Regions from separate parts of the Streptomyces solicamelliae genome, predicted to be linked through region 3. Evidence: riboswitches for the same ligand, from Rfam matches in the RefSeq annotation. Region 3 holds a riboswitch; each other region holds the start of a gene.
The links. A riboswitch is a leader RNA that binds a small molecule or an ion and turns the genes downstream of it on or off. The one in region 3 is predicted to bind cobalamin.

Region 1: another riboswitch for cobalamin. It lies ahead of ABZO31_RS06905 (cobalamin biosynthesis protein); the one in region 3 lies ahead of ABZO31_RS17625 (CbtB domain-containing protein).
Region 2: another riboswitch for cobalamin. It lies ahead of ABZO31_RS02410 (energy-coupling factor ABC transporter permease); the one in region 3 lies ahead of ABZO31_RS17625 (CbtB domain-containing protein).

What each region holds. Positions count from the first base shown of each region.
Region 1 is NZ_CP160404.1:1,486,362-1,493,172, forward strand. It holds gene ABZO31_RS06890 (alpha/beta hydrolase) at 1-518, opposite strand, end outside; gene ABZO31_RS06895 (inorganic phosphate transporter) at 848-2,107, shown strand; gene ABZO31_RS06900 (hypothetical protein) at 2,120-2,341, shown strand; cobalamin riboswitch at 2,477-2,605, shown strand; gene ABZO31_RS06905 (cobalamin biosynthesis protein) at 2,637-3,599, shown strand; gene ABZO31_RS06910 (cobyric acid synthase) at 3,596-5,104, shown strand; gene ABZO31_RS06915 (putative cobaltochelatase) at 5,349-6,811, shown strand, end outside.
Region 2 is NZ_CP160404.1:488,993-495,803, reverse strand. It holds gene ABZO31_RS02430 (hypothetical protein) at 1-547, shown strand, start outside; gene ABZO31_RS02425 (ATP-binding cassette domain-containing protein) at 719-1,585, opposite strand; gene cbiQ (cobalt ECF transporter T component CbiQ) at 1,582-2,331, opposite strand; gene ABZO31_RS02415 (energy-coupling factor ABC transporter substrate-binding protein) at 2,338-2,796, opposite strand; gene ABZO31_RS02410 (energy-coupling factor ABC transporter permease) at 2,796-3,512, opposite strand; cobalamin riboswitch at 3,541-3,765, opposite strand; gene ABZO31_RS02405 (PTS-dependent dihydroxyacetone kinase phosphotransferase subunit DhaM) at 3,883-4,299, opposite strand; gene dhaL (dihydroxyacetone kinase subunit DhaL) at 4,296-4,898, opposite strand; gene dhaK (dihydroxyacetone kinase subunit DhaK) at 4,923-5,915, opposite strand; gene ABZO31_RS02390 (TetR/AcrR family transcriptional regulator) at 6,143-6,754, shown strand; gene ABZO31_RS02385 (DUF6069 family protein) at 6,751-6,811, shown strand, end outside.
Region 3 is NZ_CP160404.1:3,784,016-3,790,826, reverse strand. It holds partial or broken gene ABZO31_RS17665 (IS5 family transposase) at 1-32, opposite strand, end outside; gene ABZO31_RS17660 (hypothetical protein) at 86-436, opposite strand; gene abc-f (ribosomal protection-like ABC-F family protein) at 503-2,176, opposite strand; gene ABZO31_RS17650 (DoxX family protein) at 2,256-2,603, opposite strand; gene ABZO31_RS17645 (MarR family winged helix-turn-helix transcriptional regulator) at 2,705-3,151, shown strand; gene ABZO31_RS17640 (DUF1648 domain-containing protein) at 3,249-4,199, shown strand; gene ABZO31_RS17635 (GntR family transcriptional regulator) at 4,201-4,557, shown strand; gene ABZO31_RS17630 (histidine phosphatase family protein) at 4,912-5,481, opposite strand; cobalamin riboswitch at 5,512-5,660, shown strand; gene ABZO31_RS17625 (CbtB domain-containing protein) at 5,693-5,917, shown strand; gene ABZO31_RS17620 (CbtA family protein) at 5,932-6,684, shown strand; gene ABZO31_RS17615 (50S ribosomal protein bL37) at 6,728-6,802, shown strand.

The DNA.
Region 1 (6,811 bases), 2.3 Mb from region 3:
TTCAGCGGGTGCTGCCGGGTGGTGCCGAGGCCGTGCAGGGTGATCACCCAGGTGCGGCGGGGTCCGGGCACGTACCAGGCGGGCAGGGTGCCGAGCTCGCCGGCGATCTCGACGTCCTGGTAGTCGATGCCGAGGGCGCTGAGCGGGGTGCCGGTGTGCAGCTGCGGGGTGAGCCGGACCCGGGCGCCGGTCCGCAGGTCCCCCAGTTCGACGCGTTCGAGGCGGCGTACGACGGTGTCGGGGCTGTGCGGGACGTGGTCGAGGACGGGGCCGACGACGGCGTGCGTCTCGGGGCCCTCGATGCCGTACGTGCCGGGCCGCAGTGCGGCGAGGCTGCGGGTGAGGGTGATCCGGCCGGGGCCGGTGGCGTGCACGGTGAGTCTCGGGTCGCCGGGCAGGGCCCGGCCGGGCGGCAGGTTGAGGGCCGCGTCGCTGGCGTACCGGCCGGCCGCGTAGAGGGCCGCACCGACACCGATCAGGGTGGTGACGGCCGCTGCCGTCGCTGTAGCCGGGCGCACCGTTCCAGTGTCGGCACGGGTGCCGCGGCGTGCCAGCGGACGCGGGGCCGGCGGAGTGACCAGAATCTCATCGGGGCGGGTCCGGGCGGGGTTTCCGGCAGGGTGGACGAGTGCGGCAAAACCGGCACATGCCGCCCGCTCTCCCGCGACTGCGGGCGTGACCGGCGGTCGCACCCCTCTCGTTCGAGTGACCCACGGGCACCCCGAGGGCGAAGCGGAACCACTGGATACCGGATGGAGACACCCCACCGCCTGGCCCAGTTCATCTTCCGTTCACCCAGGTTGCCTACGTTCAACCAGCCACTGACGTCAAACGATTGCCTGGGTAAATGGAACACATCACGCTGCTGCTCGCCATTGTGGTCGTGACAGCTCTCGTGTTCGATTTCACGAACGGTTTCCACGACACCGCGAACGCGATGGCCACCACCATCTCGACCGGTGCACTCAAGCCGAAGACGGCGGTGGCCATGTCCGCCGTGCTGAACCTCGTCGGCGCCTTCCTGTCCGTCGAGGTCGCCAACACGATCTCCAAGGGACTCGTCAACGAGGAGGGCATCCAACCGGAAGTCATCCTCGCGGCACTCGTCGGCGCCATCCTCTGGAACCTGGTGACCTGGCTGGTCGGCCTGCCGTCCAGCTCCTCCCACGCCCTGATGGGCGGCCTCATCGGCGCGACCGTCGCCTCGATCGGCGTCAGCGGCGTCAACGGCGACGTCGTCCTCACGAAGGTCCTCCTCCCGGCCATCGCCGCCCCGCTGGTCGCCGGCCTCGCCGCGATGTTCGCCACCCGCCTCTCGTACCGGCTCGACCGGAACGCCGGCGGCAAGACGACGGAGAAGGGCTACCGGGCCGGCCAGATCGCGTCCGCCGGTCTCGTCTCCCTCGCGCACGGCACCAACGACGCGCAGAAGACGATGGGCATCATCACCCTCGCCCTGGTCGCCGGCGGCGTCCTCGCCCCCGGCTCCAACCCGCCGGTCTGGGTCATCGTCTCCGCCGGTCTGGCGATCGCGCTCGGCACCTACCTCGGCGGCTGGCGCATCATCCGCACGATGGGCAAGGGCCTGACGGACCTCGAGCCGAAGCAGGGCTTCGCCGCCCAGACCAGCGCGGCCACGGTCATCCTGGCCTCCTCCCACCTGGGCTTCTCCCTCTCCACCACGCACTCCTGCTCCGGCGCCGTCATGGGCGCGGGTCTGGGCCGCAAGGGCGGTGTCGTCCGCTGGTCGACGGCCACCCGGATGTTCGTGGCCTGGGGCCTGACCCTTCCGGCCGCGGCGCTGGTCGGCGCCGGCGCCGAGTACGTCGCCCGCCAGGGCGACTGGGGCGTGGCCGCCGTCACGGCCTTCCTGATCACCTCCTGCCTGGCCATCTGGGTCATCTCCCGCCGCCAGGTCGTCGACCACACCAACGTCAACGACGTCGACGACGAGCCCGCGGGCGTCGTCACCACGGCCATCGCCGCCGTCACCCCGCCGCCGGCCGGCTCCGTCGCCGCCGTCGCGGACGAGGGCCTCAAGACCACCATCCCCACGCCGGCCCCCACGGACCCGGCAGCTCCCCCGGCCTCCGCCGCCGCGGTGTAAGGAACGAACGACATGAAGATCGACTGGGCAGCTCTCGGCTCCGTCTTCGGAGTCAGCCTCGTGGCGACCGTCGCCCTCGTGGGCCTCTTCACCCTCGGCGTCGTCGGCCTCTCCAAGCAGGAGCAGGCCGCCGCGCAGGGCGGCTCCGCCACCCTGGCGCGCACCGGCGCGTACGCCTGCTTCGCACTGTGCGCGGCGGCCGTCGCGTACGGCATCTATCTGATCGTCGCCTGACGATCCGGGAACCACCGGCCGGGCGGGCCGCACCTTCGGGTGCGGCCCGCCCGGCCGTCGTGTCTGTGGTGCTTCGCACAGTGACCCGTCGCAGGTCAAGGGTGAGTTGACGGCTGTTCGCGGGGCGTGGTGGACTCACGGGGCCATTACGGCGGCAACGAAGAGGAAGCCCGGTGCGAATCCGGCGCGGTCCCGCCACTGTGACCGGGGTACGAGACAGTCCCCCGGGAGCCAGGAACTCTCGCCGCCGGTCACGTCGAGCCAGGGCGCGGACCCTGAGTGAGGACAATGCGCCATGCCTGGCCGCAGCACAGCCACAGCTGTCTACGCGTACGGCGCCACCGCCGGTCTGGTGGCCGATCTCGCCCTGGGCGACCCCCGCCGGGGCCACCCCGTCGCCGCTTTCGGCCGCGCCGCCGGAGCGGTCGAGCGGCTGCTCTGGCGCGACCACCGCGGCTGGGGCGCGCTGCACACCGCCGTCTGCGCGGGCGGCGCGGCCGCCGCGGGGGCGCTCGCGGCCCGGGCCGTACGAGGCCGGGGCGCCGCGTCCGTGGCGCTGACCGCCGCCTCCGTCTGGGCCGTCGTCGGCGGCACCACCCTGGGCCGGGAGGCCCGCGCCATCGGCGGCGCACTCGCCGCCGGCGACCTGGACGTCGCCCGCGAGCGGCTGCCGCATCTGTGCGGCCGCGACCCGCAGTCCCTGGACGGTCCGGCGATGGCCCGCGCGGTCGTGGAGTCGGTCGCCGAGAACACCTCCGACGCGGTGGTGGGCGCGCTGGTCTGGGGTGCGGTGGCGGGCGTGCCGGGCCTCGTCGGCTTCCGCGCGGTGAACACCCTGGACGCGATGGTCGGCCACAAGTCGCCGCGGTACCGCCGGTTCGGCTGGGCCTCGGCGCGGCTCGACGACCTGGCCGGCTGGCCCGGCGCCCGGCTGACCGCGGCGCTCGCCGTCGCCGCCGGCGGCGACCCGCGCGGCGCGGTCCGCGCCTGGCGCGCGGACGCGGCGAAGCACCCGAGCCCCAACGCGGGCCCGGTGGAGGCGTCGTTCGCGGGGGCGCTCGGGGTACGTCTCGGGGGCACGCTCGCGTACGGCGGCCGGGTCGAGCACCGGCCGGTGCTCAACGGGGCGGGACGGGCGGTGGCGGTCGCCGACATCGAGCGGGCGGTGACGCTGTCGCGCCGGGTGACGGCACTGACGCTGGGGGTCTGTGTGGGCGGCCGGATGATCGTGAACGCGATGAAGCGGAGGGGTGCATGAGAGGCGGGGGGCTGCTGGTCGCCGGGACCACGTCCGACGCGGGCAAGAGCGTCGTCACGGCCGGCATCTGCCGCTGGCTGGTCCGGCAGGGGATCAAGGTCGCGCCGTTCAAGGGACAGAACATGTCCCTGAACTCCTTCGTGACCCGGGAGGGCGCGGAGATCGGCCGGGCGCAGGCCATGCAGGCGCAGGCGGCGCGGGTCGAGCCGACCGCGCTGATGAACCCGGTGCTGCTGAAGCCCGGGAGCGACCGGTCCAGCCAGGTCGTGCTGATGGGCAGGCCGGTCGGCGAACTGAGCGCCCGCGGGTACCACGGGGGCCGGCAGAAGGAGCTGTTCGAGCCGGTGCTCGCCTGCCTGGATGAGCTGCGGAGCACGTACGACGCGGTGATCTGCGAGGGCGCGGGCAGCCCCGCCGAGATCAACCTGCGGCGCACGGACATCGTCAACATGGGCATCGCGCGGGCGGCGGAGCTGCCGGTGGTGGTCGTCGGGGACATCGACCGGGGCGGGGTGTTCGCCCAGTTCTTCGGCACGACGGCGCTGCTCGCGCCGGAGGACCAGCGGCTGATCGCCGGATACCTGGTGAACAAGTTCCGCGGCGACGTGACGCTGCTGGAACCGGGGCTCGACATGCTGCACGGCCTGACCGGGCGGCGGACCCTCGGCGTCCTGCCGTACGCGCACGGGCTCGGCATCGACGAGGAGGACGGCCTGCGGGTCTCGCTGCGCGGCGCGGTGCGGGAGTCGGTCGTCGCGCCGCCGGTCGGCGAGGACGTGCTGCGGGTCGCGGTGTGCGCGGTCCCGCTGATGTCCAACTTCACGGACGTGGACGCGCTGGCGGCCGAGCCGGGCGTGGTGGTGCGGTTCGTGGACCGCGCGGAGGAGCTCGTCGACGCGGACCTGGTCGTCGTACCGGGGACGCGCGGGACTGTGAAGGCGCTGGCCTGGCTGCGGGAGCGGGGCCTCGCGGACGCGCTCGCGCGGCGCGCGGCGGAGGGCCGGCCGGTCCTCGGCATCTGCGGCGGCTTCCAAGCCCTGTCGGAGCACATCGAGGACGAGGTCGAGTCCAAGGCGGGCAGCGTGGCCGGGCTCGGGCTGCTGCCCGTACAGGTCCGCTTCGCGGTGGAGAAGACCCTGGCCCGCCCGGTCGGCGAGGCGCTCGGCGAGCGCGTCGAGGGCTACGAGATCCACCACGGCGTCGCGGACGTACAGGGCGGGGAGCCGTTCCTGGACGGCTGCCGGGTGGGCGCGGTGTGGGGCACGCACTGGCACGGCTCGCTGGAGAGCGACGGCTTCCGCCGCGCTTTCCTCCGCGAGGTCGCGGCGGCCGCTGGCCGCCGCTTCGTCCCGGCCCCGGACACGTCGTTCGGCGCGCTGCGGGAGGACCAGCTGGACCGCCTCGGCGACCTGATCGAGGAACACGCGGACACGGACGCACTCCTGCGGCTGATCGAGCAGGGCCCGCCCGAGGGCCTGCCGTTCGTGCCGCCGGGGGCGCCGTGAGGACGGCCCGGGGGGCGGCTGCGGGCCGGGGGGCGGGGCGCGCGCCGGGCACCGCCCCGGCGTGGTGCCTGCCTGTTCGGCCCCGGCGGGGTCCAGGGGCGGGGCCCCTGGTCACGGGGAGGGGCGGGGTGGGGCAAGAGCCCGCCGCAGGCGCACGGCCCGCCGCGCCCGCCGACCGCATCCGACCCTCCGCCCCCCGCACCCACTTCGTACTCGACGCCCACCGCGAAGGAGCGATCACCCGATGAGCACCCGCTACCCGTTCACGGCCGTCGTCGGCATGGACGATCTACGTCTCGCGCTGCTGCTGAACGCCGTCAGCCCCGCCGTGGGCGGGGTGCTCGTGCGGGGCGAGAAGGGGACCGCCAAGTCGACCGCCGTGCGGGCGCTCGCCGATCTGCTGCCGGCGGTACCGGTCGTCGCCGGGTGCCGGTTCAGCTGTGATCCGGGGGCGCCCGATCCGGGGTGTCCCGACGGGCCGCACCAGGGGGACGCTTCCGGCTCCCGCGCCGCGCGCATGGTCGAGCTCCCCGTCGGCGCGTCCGAGGACCGGCTCGTCGGGGCGCTGGACATCGAGAAGGCGCTCGCGGACGGGGTGAAGGCGTTCGAGCCGGGGCTGCTGGCCGACGCGCACCGGGGGATCCTCTACGTCGACGAGGTCAACCTGCTGCATGACCACCTGATCGATCTGCTGCTCGACGCCGCCGCCATGGGGTCCTCCTACGTCGAGCGCGAGGGCGTGTCCGTGCGGCACGCCGCACGGTTCCTGCTCGTGGGGACGATGAACCCCGAGGAGGGCGAGCTGCGGCCGCAGTTGCTCGACCGCTTCGGGCTCACCGTCGAGGTCGCCGCCTCGCGCGAGCCCGAGCAGCGGGTCGAAGTGGTGCGCCGGCGGCTGGCGTTCGAGGACGACCCGGCCGTGTTCGCCGCCCGCTGGGCGGACGAGGAGGCCGCGCTGCGGGACCGGATCGTCGCCGCGCGCGCCCTGCTGCCGCAGGTCGTGCTCGGGGACGCCGCGCTGCTCCAGATCGCCGCGACCTGCGCCGCGTTCGAGGTCGACGGCATGCGCGCCGACATCGTCATGGCCCGCACCGCGACCGCCCTCGCCGCCTGGGCGGGGCGGACCGAGGTGACCTCCGACGACGTACGGCAGGCCGCGCTGCTCGCGCTTCCGCACCGCCGGCGACGCAACCCGTTCGACGCCCCGGGCCTCGACGAGGACAAGCTCGACGAGACCCTGGAGCAGTTCAAGGACGACGACGAGCCCGATCCCGATCCGGACGGGCCCGGCGACGGCGGACCCGGCGGCGGGGGCGTTCCCCCGCAGGGCGAAGGCCCCGACGCCGCCCCCGAGAGCCCCGCACCGGCCGACGCGCCTGCCCAGGCCCCCGCGCCCGGCGGGCCCGGTGCCGGTGACCGCGCCGCCGTGAAGGCCGCCGAGCCGTTCCGTACGAAGATGCTGAGCGTCCCCGGCCTCGGCGAGGGCGCCGCCGGCCGCCGCTCCCGGGCGCGTACCGCGCACGGGCGGACGACCGGCGCGACCCGCCCCCGCGGCACGCTGACCAAGCTCCACCTCACCGCCACCGTCACCGCCGCCGCCCCGCACCAGAAGGCGCGCGGCCGCTCCGGCCCGGGCCTCGTCGTCCGGCGCGACGACCTGCGGCAGGCGACCCGCGAGGGCCGCGAGGGCAACCTCGTCCTCTTCGC
Region 2 (6,811 bases), 3.3 Mb from region 3:
CTACTCGGTAGCCTCGGGTGCCATGGAGTACGCGCTCACCCACGAAGACAGCACCTTCCTGAACTTCCGGGACCACCCCTTCCAGCGCAGGTACGCGCATGCCTACCGGTGGGTCGACATCAAGCGGCTCCGGCTGCCCGCGGCGCCCCTCGCGGACCGGGAACTGCTCACTGCGCTCATCGGCCACGAGCAGTTCCGCGACGACTATGCGGGCGGGGGAGTCACGCCGGACGGCATGCGGCACGGCCCGTACTGGCTGAGCCGGGTCACGCCGGAGGCGTACGAGCCGGTTCGCGCGGCGGAGGCCGCGCGGCAGCTGTGGGAGTGGGCGGACCAGTACGAGCCCGTCCCCGTCGGCCTGGCGGCGGACCTGCGCACGGAATCGACCGTCGACGACTGGGCGGAGGCCGACTGTGTGTACCGCCTGACCGAGCTCGCGGACGACGCGTACCACGACTGGGGACCGGTGCACGGGGAGTTCCACGAGTTCGTGATCATCGACCGCGGCGCGAGGCGGATGACGGTACTGGTGGCGGCGGACGACTGAGGGTGGTGGAGAGGCCGGAGCGGGCGGTGCGTCCGCCACGGCCACGGCGGCCGAGGGGCGGCGGACGACGGTGGTCCGCCTGGTGGGCGCCCCGCCGCTCGGCCGCCTGGCCCGTCCGTCCACTCGCCCGCCCGCTCGGGCGGGCGCCCGTGGCCCGCCCGCCCGGTCGCGTCAGCCGGTGGGCCTGTGGGTGCCCTGTGCCGTCTCCGCCCACGCGTCCAGTTCCTCCGCGGTCCGCGGGCCCGGTACGTCCTCCGGCAGCAGGCCCTGCTCGCGCAGGAGACGGGTGACGGCCATGCCCCACGGGCGGCGCAGGCGGGCCGCCGCGAGGAGGGCGTCGTCGGCGAGCAGTTCCTCGATCGGGCCCGTGCGGAGCCCGGTGGGCGACAGTACCGCCGCGTCGTCCGCCCAGCGCAGCGCCAGGTCCACGTCGTGCGTCGCCATCACCACCGTCGTACCCGTGTCCCGCAGCCGGCCGAGCACCTCCAGGAGCCGCTCCTGCCCGTGCGGGTCCAGGCCGGCCGTCGGCTCGTCCAGGATCAGCACGCGCGGCCGCATCGCCACCGCACCTGCGATCGCCGCCCGCTTGCGCTGGCCGTACGAGAGCAGGTGCGTCGGCCGGTCCTCCAGCGCCGTGATGTCCAGCGCCTCCAGCGCCTCGCGCACCCGCAGCCGTACCTCGTCCTCCGGCAGCCCCAGGTTCAGCGGCCCGAACGACACGTCCTGCCCGACGGACGCCGCGAACAGCTGGTCGTCCGGGTCCTGCAGCACCAGCTGCACCGTCGTCCGCAGCCGGGTCAGGCCCCTGCGGTCGTACGCGACCTCCTCGCCGGCCAGCCGCAGCGCGCCCGACCGGCACTGCAGGCCACCGCTGAGCAGCCGCATCAGCGTCGTCTTGCCGCTGCCGTTCCGGCCGAGCAGCGCCATCGCGCGCCCCTCCGGCACGGCGAAGTCGATCCCGTCGAAGACGGGTGGCCCGTCCTCGTAAGCGAACCCCGCCTGCACGAGCTGGACGACCGGGGGCTGAACGCTGCTCACGGCAGAGACCTTTCGAGTACGAGGGTGAGGGCGACCAGACCGGCCAGCAGCGCCGCCGTCGCCGCGAGGAACCGCCGTGACACCGCGGCCTCGGGGACCAGGACGCGCAGCGTCCCGTCGTAACCGCGCCCGGCCAGGCCCGTCTGCAGCCGCTGCGCCCGGTCGAAGGCGCGCACGAACGCCGTCGCGCCCAGGCCGGCCAGCGAACGCCAGGTCGCCGCCCGGGTGGTGAGGCCGAGCCGGGCCGCCTGCGCCTGCCGGACCCGGGCGACCGCGTCGAGCAGCAGGAAGCCGATCCGGTACATCACGAGCGCCACGTCCACGACCGGCGCGGGCACCCCGGCCCGTACCAGGCGCGGCAGCACGTCCGAGACGGGCGTGGTGAACGCGAACAGCAGCACCCCCAGCGACGCCGCCGAGGTACGCAGCAGCAGCTCGGCGGCATGCCGCGGGCCGTCCGGCGCGAGCGTGACGAGGCCGTCGGGACCGCCGACCTGGAACAGCAGCGGCACCGCGCCGGTCACGCAGAAACCCAGCGGGATCCGGAAGGCCCGCCACAGCTGCCGCGCCGGCACCCCGGCGGGCCCGAGCAGCACGGCCAGCGTCGCCGCCGCGACGAGCGGCGCGCCCGGCCATGGGGGCAGGGACACCGCGCACAGCGTCAGGCCGAAGCCGAGCACGGCCTTCTCGCAGGGATGACGGCGGCGCCAGCGACTGCTGTGCGCCGCCACGTCGATGGGCAGCACCGGGGGTCAGGCCTCGGGGGAGGGGTGCGGTGCGCGCTCGGTCTTCGGCGCGGCCTCCGGATCGCCGTCCCGTACGGCACCGTCCGTGTCCGTGCTCGCAGGCACGGATGCGGGCACCGTCGGGCCGACCGGCGAGTCACTCTCCGCACCCACACCCGCCCGCGCCCGCGCCTCGCCCTGCTTCCGTCCCTTGCGCAGCCCGAAGTAGTACGCCAGCACACCCGCGCCGAGCGCGGCCTGGAGCGAGAACAGCGCCGACTCGATCTCGCCGGACGGCGGCTCGTACAGCGGGCTGAACCAGGGCTTGTAGTCAGGTTCCAGCTCGGTGATCGCCACCTCGGCCTCGCCGTCCGCGCCGGTGAACGGCTCCTCCTTGTGGTCGCCGAGCCCGAGCGCCAGGGGCAGTACGGCCAGTGCGGCCACCGCGAGCAGCAGCAGAGCGTTGATCTTCGCGTTACGGCTCATCATCGGACCGCCGCCCCCGTCGTCGTACCGTCCTGCGCTCCGCCCTTGCCGCCGCCCTGGAGCAGCACGCCCAGGCGCGTCAGCTCGCCCTTGCTGGACTGGGTCAGCAGCCGCATCACGAGCACCGTGAGCAGCCCCTCGCTGACCGCCAGCGGCAGCTGCGTCACCGCGAAGATGGAGCCGAACTTCGCGAGCGCGCCGACGAAGCCGGTGCTCGGGTCGGGGAAGGCCAGCGCCAGCTGCACGCTGGTGACGCAGTACGTCGTGAGGTCGGCGAGGAACGCGCCGGCGAACACGCTCACCATCAGCGGCAGGCCGAACCGCCGCAGCAGCCGGTAGATGCCGTACCCCGCCCAGGGCCCGACGATCGCCATCGAGAAGACGTTCGCGCCGAGGGTCGTGAGACCGCCGTGGGCCAGCAGCAGGGCCTGGAAGAGCAGGGTGATCGTGCCGAGCACCGCCATGATCGGCGGCCGGAACAGGATCGCGCCGAGCCCCGTACCCGTCGGATGCGAGCAACTACCCGTCACGGACGGCAGCTTGAGGGCGGAGAGGACGAAAGTGAACGCGCCGGACGCGCCGAGCAGCAGGGTGGACTCGGGGTGGGCCTTGACCTCACGGGTCAGGGCGCGGACGCCGTGGACGACGAAGGGGGCGGACGCCGCGCCCCAGGCCGCCGCGTGCAAGGGGGGCAGATACCCCTCGGCTATATGCATGGTTGGGAGACCCTCTCCAGCACCTCGTGGATGGACAACGCACCTTGGCCGGTCTCCTGGCTGACGGTCATGCCGCCCGGACTCCGCCTTCCCACACCGCAGCGGTCACCCGCGGCGGTCCAGTGGCCTCCCACGAGGGGATGGAGCCGGACCTCCCGATCACAGTGGCGAGGGCCGCACCGGTACTGCACCGGTTTCCCGTACACCAAGGCCCTGCGACATTAGTGCGTTGACCAGGCGCATCACAACATGGCCCGGTTTCGGCGGACGAGGTCCGGAAGGAGTACGGGCCCCTTCCGGACCTCCTCCGGACCCCTTGCGGACCTCCTCCCGGCCCCTCCCGAGCCCCTCCCAGACCTCTTCCGCCCGGTCATTCCTTGCGGTAGCCGTACGCCTCCGAGGCCGCCGCGGCCACCGCGTCCAGGTCGCCGCCGGCGCTCGCCGTGACGAGCGCGGCGACCGCGCCCTCCAGGAAGGGTGCGTCCACGAGCCGCGCCCCCGCGGGGAGTTCGTCGCCCTCCGCGAGCAGCGCCTTCACCGTCAGCACGGCGCTGCCGAGGTCGACGAGCAGCGCCACGCCCGCGCCCCGGTCGACGGCCCGCGCGGCGTCGGCGATCAGTTCGGAGCTGGTGCCGAGCCCGCCGTCGGGGGTGCCGCCCGCCGCGGCGAGCGGCGCGGTCGGGCCGCCGCCGGCGAGCCCGCGGGCGAGTTCGGCGACGGCGGAGGCGACGGCGGCGCTGTGCGAGACGAGCACGAGGCCGACGTACGCCCGATCGTCGGCGGTCACGCGGCCGCCTCCGCGAGGGCGGCGATCAGCAGCGCGGAGGAGGCCGCCCCCGGGTCCTCGTGTCCGATGCTCCGCTCCCCGAGGTAGCTGGCCCTGCCCTTGCGGGCCTGCAGCGGCACGGTCGCCAGGGCGCCCTGCGCGGCCGCGTCGCGGGCTGCCGCGAACGACTCGCCCAGCCCCTCGACGGCCGGAAGGAGCGCGTCCAGCATCGTCTTGTCCCCGGCCTGCGCCCCGCCGAGCTGCGCGACGGCCGCAACCCCGGCGCCGAGCGCGGCGGCGAGCCGCTCCCGGCCGACGGTCGCCTCGACGCCGAGCTCCTTGCCGGTGCGCCGCAGCAGCGTCCCGTACAGCGGTCCGGACGCCCCGCCCACCGTGGAGATCAGCTGCCGCCCCGCGAGCGTCAGGACCGCGCCCGGCGTGTCCGGCGCCTCCTTGTCCAGTACGGCCGTGACGGCGGCGAACCCGCGCCGCAGGTTCACGCCGTGGTCCGCGTCGCCGATCGCCGAGTCCAGCTCGGTGAGCCGCCCGGCCTCCCGTTCCACGGCGGCAGCGGTCAGGACCAGCCACCGCCGAAAGAACTCACCGTCGTACCGAGTCACTTCAGGCACTCCCCTTCTCGCGGCTCAACGACCCCAGCGCAGCGCGGGCGTCTCCACCGGCGCGTCCCAGAGCCGGAGCAGTTCCTCGTCCAGGCGGCACAACGTCACGGAGCAGCCTGCCATGTCGAGCGAGGTCACGTAGTTCCCGACCAGGGTGCGGGCGACCGGCACGCCGCGCTCGGCCAGTACGCGCTGGACCTCGGCGTTGAACCCGTACAGCTCGAGGAGCGGGGTGGCGCCCATCCCGTTGACGAGCGCGAGCACGGGTCCGTCGGGCCGCAGATCGTCGAGCACGGCGTCGACGGCGACGTCGGCGATCTCCCGGGAGGTCATCATCGCCCGCCGCTCCCGCCCCGGCTCGCCGTGAATCCCGATTCCCAACTCCAGCTCACCGGGAGGCAGCTCAAAAGTGGGACTCCCCTTGGCGGGCGTCGTACACGCGCTCAGCGCTACCCCGAAGCTCCGTGAGCTCGCATTGACCTGACGGGCGATCGCCTCCACCCGCTCCAGCGGCTGCCCCTCCTCGGCGGCCGCCCCGGCGATCTTCTCCACGAACAGCGTGGCCCCGGTCCCGCGCCGCCCGGCCGTGTACAGACTGTCGGTCACGGCCACGTCGTCGTCCACGAGCACCTTGGCGACCTGGATTCCCTCGTCCTCGGCGAGCTCGGCGGCCATCTCGAAGTTGAGCACGTCCCCGGTGTAGTTCTTCACCACGAACAACACCCCGGACCCGCTGTCCACCGCGGCCGCCGCACGCACCATCTGGTCGGGAACGGGCGACGTGAAAACCTCCCCGGGACACGCCGCCGCCAACATCCCCGGCCCCACGAACCCCCCGTGCATCGGCTCATGCCCGGAGCCGCCTCCCGACACGAGCGCGACCTTCCCCTCGACGGGAGCGTCCCGTCGCATCACCACCCGGTTCTCCACGTCCACCGCCAACTCCGGATGCGCGGCGGCCATCCCGCGCAACGCGTCGGCGACCACGGTCTCGGGGACGTTGATCAGCATGCGCATGAGTGTCTCCTTGGGATCCGACGTGATGGTGTGTCAGCTGAATGGGACGGCTCGGCTGGCGGCGGTCGAGGTCTCCACGCTCGGCAGTATCGACGCTGCCGCGGCGATGGTCACGTGGGGCGTGGCTGCGGGGTACCCCTTTCGGGCACGTGCGTGGGGCGGGAAGGTGACCGGAGTGAGTGCTCACTCATTGACGGAGTGAGTGCTCACTCCGTAGTCTCGATGTCATGACAGCACCTGAGGAGAACCGGACCACCCGCCGCCGCGCCCCCGCCATGTCGCCGGAGCAGCGCCGGGAAATGATCATCCAGACCGCGATCCCGCTGATCGCCGAGTACGGCGCCGCGGTGACGACCTCGAAGATCGCCCGCGCCGCGGGCATCGGCGAGGGCACGATCTTCCGCGTCTTCGCCGACAAGGACGAGCTGCTGCAGGCGTGCATGGCCGAGGCGCTCTCTCCCGAGCACGCGGTCCGCGAGCTCGACGCGATCGACCTGTCCCAGCCGCTGCCCGACCGGCTCGCGGAGGCGGCCGAGGCGCTGCAGGCGCACATGTCCAGGATGGGCGCGATCGCCGGCTCGCTGGGGCATCGTGGCGGCAAGCACCCCGGCACGGTGCGCGGCGCGGGCCGCGACGAGTCGACGACCCGTATCCGCGAGGCCCTCGCGGAGCTGCTGGAGCCCGACAAGGCCGCCCTGCGCCGGCCGCCGGAGCAGATCGCCGCCCTCTTCTTCGGGCTGCTCTTCACCCAGCCGCGTACGGACGACGAGCCCGACCTGACCCCGCAGGAGCTCGTGGAGTTCTTCCTGCACGGAGCGATCGCGGAGGGCGCCAAGTGAGCGCGCGCAGAAGGCGCCTGGGGGTTGCGGTCCTGGCCGTCCTGGCCCCCGTCCTGG
Region 3 (6,811 bases):
CACTCGACATCCGTCAGATCACCCCGCCCCATGCCCCCATCAACGGGCTGGACACGGAGTGGTCACCAGCGCGACCGGACAGGTCCTAACCGGATGGTCGGATCGCGGCGAACCGCGCGCTCATGGTGGGACCAAGGTGGTTGACAAGGCCGTATCCGGGCTGGTCCGGCCACGGCAGACTGAAGAGGAACGAGGTGACAATCACCTTGGTCACTTCGGGGACGTCGAGCCGAAGCTGCTCTTCCAGGAACCGCAGCGTGACACGCCAGTCTGTCTCATCCCCGCCGAGGAACGACGCGACGGTCTCCTGAACGACATCCCAGAAGAACACGTGGGACAGGACACCGTGCTCGTTGAAGACGTGAGCATCAAACAGGTCCTCGAAGCCCGGCGAGGCCGCCACCAAGTCCCGCACCAACTGAACATCCCGCTCCACAGCACCCCTCCCTGGCCGCTCAGGATAGATCCACTCCGGCTCCGAACATGATCGGCCGGACAAGTCCTAGGCGCCGACCGGCACCGGGGCCGTCAGTTCCAGACGGCGGCCCCGGAAGCCTTCGCGGATCCGGCGGTCGTGGGTGACGATCACGAGGGTGCCGGGGTAGAGCGCCAGGGCCGCCTCCAGTTCCTCCACCAGGCCGGGGGCCAGGTGGTTCGTCGGCTCGTCGAGCAGCAGCAGGTCGACCGTAGTGGGGGTCCCCCCGGACGAAGTCCGGGGGAGGGCCACGAGACGGGCCAGCTCCAGCTTCCGCCGCTGTCCGGTCGAGAGCTCGCGCACGGGGGTGGCGAGGTCTCCGGCCGCGAACAGCCCGAGCGAGAGCAGCTCGTCCGTCCGGTCCGCGCCGAACGCCTCCGCGACCGTGCGAGGGTCGTCGGGCGCGGCGGTGTCCTGCCGGAGCAGGCCGACCCGGGCCGGAGGCGGGGCGGTCACCGTGCCGCCGTCCGGGGCGAGTTCGCCGGCGAGGACCTTGAGCAGGGTGGACTTGCCCGCGCCGTTCGGGCCGGTGACGAGGAGCCGTTCGCCCGGTGCGAGCTCCAGTGCGTCCAGGCGCAGCCGCCCCTCGACGCGTACGCCGGTCAGCGCGACCGGCGCGCCCGCGCCCGCCAGGTCCGCGCGGAAGCGCAGCGGCTCCGGCGGCGCGGCGACCGGGTGCTCGGTGAGCCGCCGCTGCTGCTCGCGGGCGGCGCGGATCCGGCTCATCGCGCCGTGCGCCCGTGACCGGGCGCGGAAGGCGCCCGCGCCGCTGAACGAGGCCGGGGCCTTGCGGGGGATGGCGGTGAAGCGGTCGATGTTGGTGTCGGCCATGGCCGAGTACCGGGCGAGCTCCGTCCTCCACTCCTCGTACTCCCGCTCCCAGCGGGCACGGGCGGCGGCGCGGCCGGTCAGATAGCCGGCGTACCCGTTGCCGTACCGGCGCACGGTGTGCCGTTCGTGGTCCACCTCCAGGACGGCCGAGGTGACCCGGTCCAGGAAGACCCGGTCGTGGGTGACGGCGACGACCGTGCCCCGGTGGGCGCGCAGCCGCTCCTCCAGCCAGGCCACGGCCTCGTCGTCGAGGTCGTTGGTCGGCTCGTCGAGCAGCAGCAGTTCGGGGTCGGCGGCCAGGGTCGCGGCGAGCGCGAGCCGGGAGCGCTGTCCGCCGGAGAGGGTGCCGAGGGGGCGGGCTCGGTCGAGCGGGGAGGGCTCGCCGAGCCGCCGCAGCGTCGTGTCGACGCGCCGGTCGGCGTCGGCGCCGCCGCGCGCCTCGTACGCGGCGAGCAGGGCGGCGTACGAGGCGAGGGCGTCGTCGAGGTCGCCGGTCGCGTCGAGCGCGGCCTCGGCCTCGCGGATGCGCCGCTCCAGCTCCCGTACACCGGCGAGGGCGAGGTCGATGGCCGCGCCGACGGTCGCGGTGCCGGGCAGGTCCAGGGTCTGGGCGAGGTGGCCCAGGCCGCCGGGGGACTCGACGGTCACGGTCCCGTTGTCCGGCTGCTCCAGGCCGGCGAGCAGCCGGAGCAGCGTGGACTTGCCGGAGCCGTTGTCGCCGACGACGCCGACGCGCTCGCCCGAGCGGACGGAGAGGGCGACCCGGTCGAGGACGAGCCGGGTGTCGTAGCGCTTCGTGACGTCGGTGAGTTGGACGCGGAACAAGGGCGACTCCTGTGGTCGACGACAGGGATGCTCAGGCGAGACGATGCGTCTCGTTTCGCTTCGAAGACCGTACAGCAGGAGGAGTGCGCCCGCAAGACGCTACGTCTCGTTGGATTCGGCGGGGTCAGGCGGAGAGCGTCCGCAGGGCGAGGGCCGCCACCGCGAGCAGCGTGATCACGACGACCGGGGCCACCGCGAAGTCCTTCTTGCGCAGGTGGAAGAAGAGCGCGCCGACGAAGTAGAGGGCGACGCCGACGGCCGCCGCGCCGCCGAGCAGCGGGACCGCGAGCCCGGCGAGCAGGCCGATCGCGCCCGCGGCCTTGGCGGTGGCGAGCCAGGGCAGCCAGGTCTCGGGCACGTCCAGCTTGGTCATGCTGCCCACGATCTGCGGGTTCCTGGTGAAGGTCAGGAAGGCGGAGGCGGACAGGGCGAACGCCAGCAGGACGGCGACGGAGGCATAGCCGATGAACATGGGGATACTCCAACGTGGTCAATGGTCTGGGGACGAAAACCGTTGACGACTATAAACGATTCCCCCGGCTCCACAATGGGCCCGCTGCTACGGTGGGAGCCATGGCAGCAGCTGACTCCCCCGACCGCCTCGGCTTCCTCCTCTCGTACCGGGGAGAGCTCACCGCCGCCCGCATCCGCGCGGCTCTCGCCGTCGCGGGGCTGCACCCGAGGAACGCCATGACCCTGATGCGGCTGGCCCCCGGGGCCATGAGCCAGCGGGACCTGGCCACCGCGCTGGAGGTCGACCCCAGCCAGCTCGTCGCGATCCTCAACGACCTGGAGGGCTCCGGGCTCTGCGAGCGGCGCCGCGACCCGGCGGACCGGCGGCGGCACATCGTGGAGATCACCGGCGCGGGCACGGCGGCGCTCGACCAGGTCGACGCGGCGGTGAGCGAGGCGGAGCGGGAGCTCTTCGCCAACCTGACGACGGACGAGCAGGACGTACTGCGCGGCCTGCTGGACCGGGTCGTGGTGGACCGCGGCAACCACGAGTGCGGGGCGGAGTAGGGCGCGGGGGCCGGTGTGACGATTTTCGGCCCGCGCCGACCTCTCTTTCGATTGTTCTAGTAGAGTGCGAACAACTCGAACTAGGGGAGGGTTGCCGATGACCTCGGACACGACACGCCGGATCCGACTCCCGCTGCTGGCCGCACTGCCGTTCGCGCTCGCGCTCGCGGCGTACGCGGCGGTGCTCGCCACCTGGTGGGGGCGGCTGCCCGACCCGGTGGCCACGCACTTCTCCGGCGTCGACGGCCGCGCGGACGGCTGGACGCCGCGGACGGGCGTGGCCGCGATCGGCGCGGTGCTGCTGTGCGCGGCGGGCGTCGCCTGGACCGTGTTCGCGCGCCGGCGGGTGCTGGCGGGCGCGTGGGCGACGGCCGGCTTCCTGGGCGTCCTGCTGGTGCTGATGCTGCGCGACAACCTGGACGCGGCCGATGCGCAGGTCGTCACCTCGCCGCTGGTCAACCTGGCCGTGGCGGCGGGCGCCGCGGGGCTCGCGGCGCTCGTGGGGTGGGCGGCGAGCCGGCTCGTACCGGAGGAGGCGCGGCCCGCGGCCGAGGACGGGGAGCCGTACGAGCAACTGCCCCTGGGGCCGGGCGAGGTGGCGGGCTGGTCCCGCGACACCGGCTCGGGGGTGCTGGCCGCGCTGAGTGCGGTGACGTTGCTCGCCGGCCTGGTGGCCCTGGTCCTGGCCCCGTGGCCCGTGGCCCTGATCCCGCTGCTGGTCGGGGTGCCGGGGCTGGCGCTCGCCCGGGTGCGGGTGACGGCGGACCGGCGCGGGCTGACCGTCGCGCCGGCGCTGGCCGGGCGGCCCCGGATCCGCGTGCCGCTCGACGACGTCGAGGGCGCGAGCGTGCGGGACGTGGACCCCGTGGCGGACTTCGGGGGCTGGGGCTACCGGGTCCGCGCGCACCGCACCGGTGTGGTGCTGCGTGCGGGCGAGGCGCTGGTCGTACGGCGGGCGGGCGGCCGGGAGTTCGCGGTCACCGTGGCGGACGCGCGGACGGCGGCGGCGTTGTTGAACACGCTGGTGGCGCGGCGGGAAGGTCGATGACGTGCTGTTCCGAGTAGACCCCGCCTCCGCGGTACCGCTGGGCGACCAGATCGCCGCCTGCGTGCGCGCCGCGCTCGCCGACGGCGCCGCCGAGCCGGGTGAACGGCTGCCGGCGGCACGCCAGTTGGCGGACTCCCTGGGCGTGAACGTCCACACCGTCCTCCGCGGCTACCAGCGGCTGCGGGAGGAGGGCCTCATCGAACTCCGCCGCGGCCGGGGCGCGGTCATCGTCCCCGGCGCGACCGCTCCGGCCCGCGCGCGTCTTGTGGAGAGGGTGCGGGAAGTGGTGGCGGAGGCGCGGGAGTTGGGGGTGGGGGAGGAGGAGCTGGTGGCGTTGGTGCGGGCGGAGTCGGAGTAGGTGCCGGCGTAAGTCCGTGGTGCGCACCGCGGGTGCGGGCGGAGCCGGCGTAAGTCCGTGGTGCATGCCCCGGGTGCGGGCGGAGTCGGCGTAAGTCCGTGGTGCGTGCCCCGGGTGCGGGCGGAGTCCGCGTAAGTCCGTGGTGCGTGCCCCGGGTGCGGGCGGAGCCGGCGTAAGTCCGTGGTGCGTGCCGCGGGTGCCGTTCCGGGGGGCGGCGTCCGGGACTGCATGATTTACGGCGCGTGCGGGGCCTCCGTGTTGCGTGCTCTTTCTCGTGCGCCACAAATCACGCTTTACGTCCCGGACACCACCCCCCTCCACGGCCCCCGCTCCCGTGTGTCGTCGGCTTTCCCCTCATCCTGCGAGGGGTTCGCCCAGGTGGAGGTTCCAGCGGCCCGCTCGGCCCGAGAGGTGGGTGGCGGTGAGGGGGCGTGCGTCCAGGCGCCACAGGGCCGTGTCGTCCAACGTCAGCGCGTGGACGACCGCCGCTCGCAGGACGTCCGGTTCCACCACCGCCAGTACCCGCCCGGGCTCCAGGCCGTCCAGCCACACGCCGACCCGTTCCCGTACCGCCCGCAGCGACTCGCCGCCGTGCGGGGCCGCCGACGGGTCGGACAGCCAGGCCGCCACCGCCGGCCCCTCCTCCGCCGCCACCGCGTCCAGCCGCCGCCCCGCCCAGCGCCCCATCGCGCAGCCCGCGAGCGCCGCGCGCGGCTCGGCCGCCGCGCCCAGGCCCAGCGCCCGCGCCGTCTCACGGCAGCGCTCCGACGGCGAGATCCGCACCCGCGCGCCCCCGGCGCGCAACCCCCCGGCCACCGCCTCCGCCTCCGCGCGCCCCGCCGGGTCCAGGGGCGCGTCCGCGAACCGTGCCTCGCGGAGCGCGGAGTTGAGCGCGGGCGCGATCAGGGTCAGCCGTACCGTCATCGTGATACATCCCTCACGGCCTTGGCGGCGACCGTCCGTCGCGGTACGGTCACCGCGACAATTCGACAAATCGACGACGGCGAGACGGAAGTCCGGTGCAACTCCGGCACGGTCGCGCCACTGTGAGCCGCCCCCAGGGACGGTGAGTCAGACCCGCGGACCGTCGTCGCGCACCACCGTATGGGACGCGAGCTCCCGAGGAGGTTCCACCATGGCCGAGGCCGTCGCCCCCGCCGCTTCCACCCCTTCCGTCGCCGTACCGGCTGCCATTCCGGTCCGCGCCGTTCTGCCCTGGGCCGTCTTCGGCGGTCTGCTCATGCTGATCGCCCTCTACTTCGTCGGCGCCGAGCAGGGCGCCGTCTCCGTCTTCGCGGGCGCCGACGTGCACGAGTTCGTGCACGACGGCCGCCACCTGCTCGGCTTCCCCTGCCACTGAGGGGCGGCGAGCACGTGCACGGTTCCACCGTCAGAAATCTGCTGGTCCGCGGCATGCTCGCGGGCCTGATCGCCGGACTGTTCGCCTTCGCCGTCGCGTACGTCGCGGGCGAGCCGTCCGTCGACGCCTCGATCGCGGTCGAGGAGGCGGCGGCCGCCAAGGAGGCCGCCGCCCACCCGGGCCACCACGAGGAGGAGGCCGAACTCGTCAGCCGGACCGTCCAGTCGACGGCCGGCCTGGCGACCGGCGTCCTCGTCTACGGCGTCGCGCTCGGCGGCATCGCCGCCCTCGCGTACTGCTTCCTGGCCGGCCGCGTCGGCCGGTTCACCCCGCGCGCGACCGCGGCGCTCACCGCCGGGGCCGCGTTCGTCACCGTCTATCTGGTGCCGTTCCTGAAGTACCCGGCGACCCCGCCGGCCGTCGGGAACCCGGACACCATCGGGAAGCGCACCACGCTCTTCTTCCTGATGATCCTGCTGAGCGTGCTGCTCGGCGTCGCCGCGACGATGCTCGGCCGCCGCCTCGCACCGCGCCTCGGCAACTGGAACGCCACTCTCGTCGCCCTCGCCGGCTTCGTCGTCGCGGTCGTGCTCGCCTGCGCGGTCCTGCCCGGCAACGAGGACGCGGTGGCGGAGGGCTTCCCGGCGGCGGTCCTGTGGGACTTCCGGCTGGCGGCCCTGGCGGTCCAGGCCACGCTGTGGGCGGTGTTCGCCGCCGCCTTCGGATACCTCGCGGACCGGGTCGCCGGTCGGATGGTGCGCTCCTAGACTGGCCGAGCCCGTGCAAGCACGACAAAGGGAGACGAACCCCATGTCCAAGCGAGGCAACAAGCGGCGCGCGCGCAAGAAGAGGAAGGCGAACCACGGCAAGCGTCCCAACGCCTGACCGTCGGAG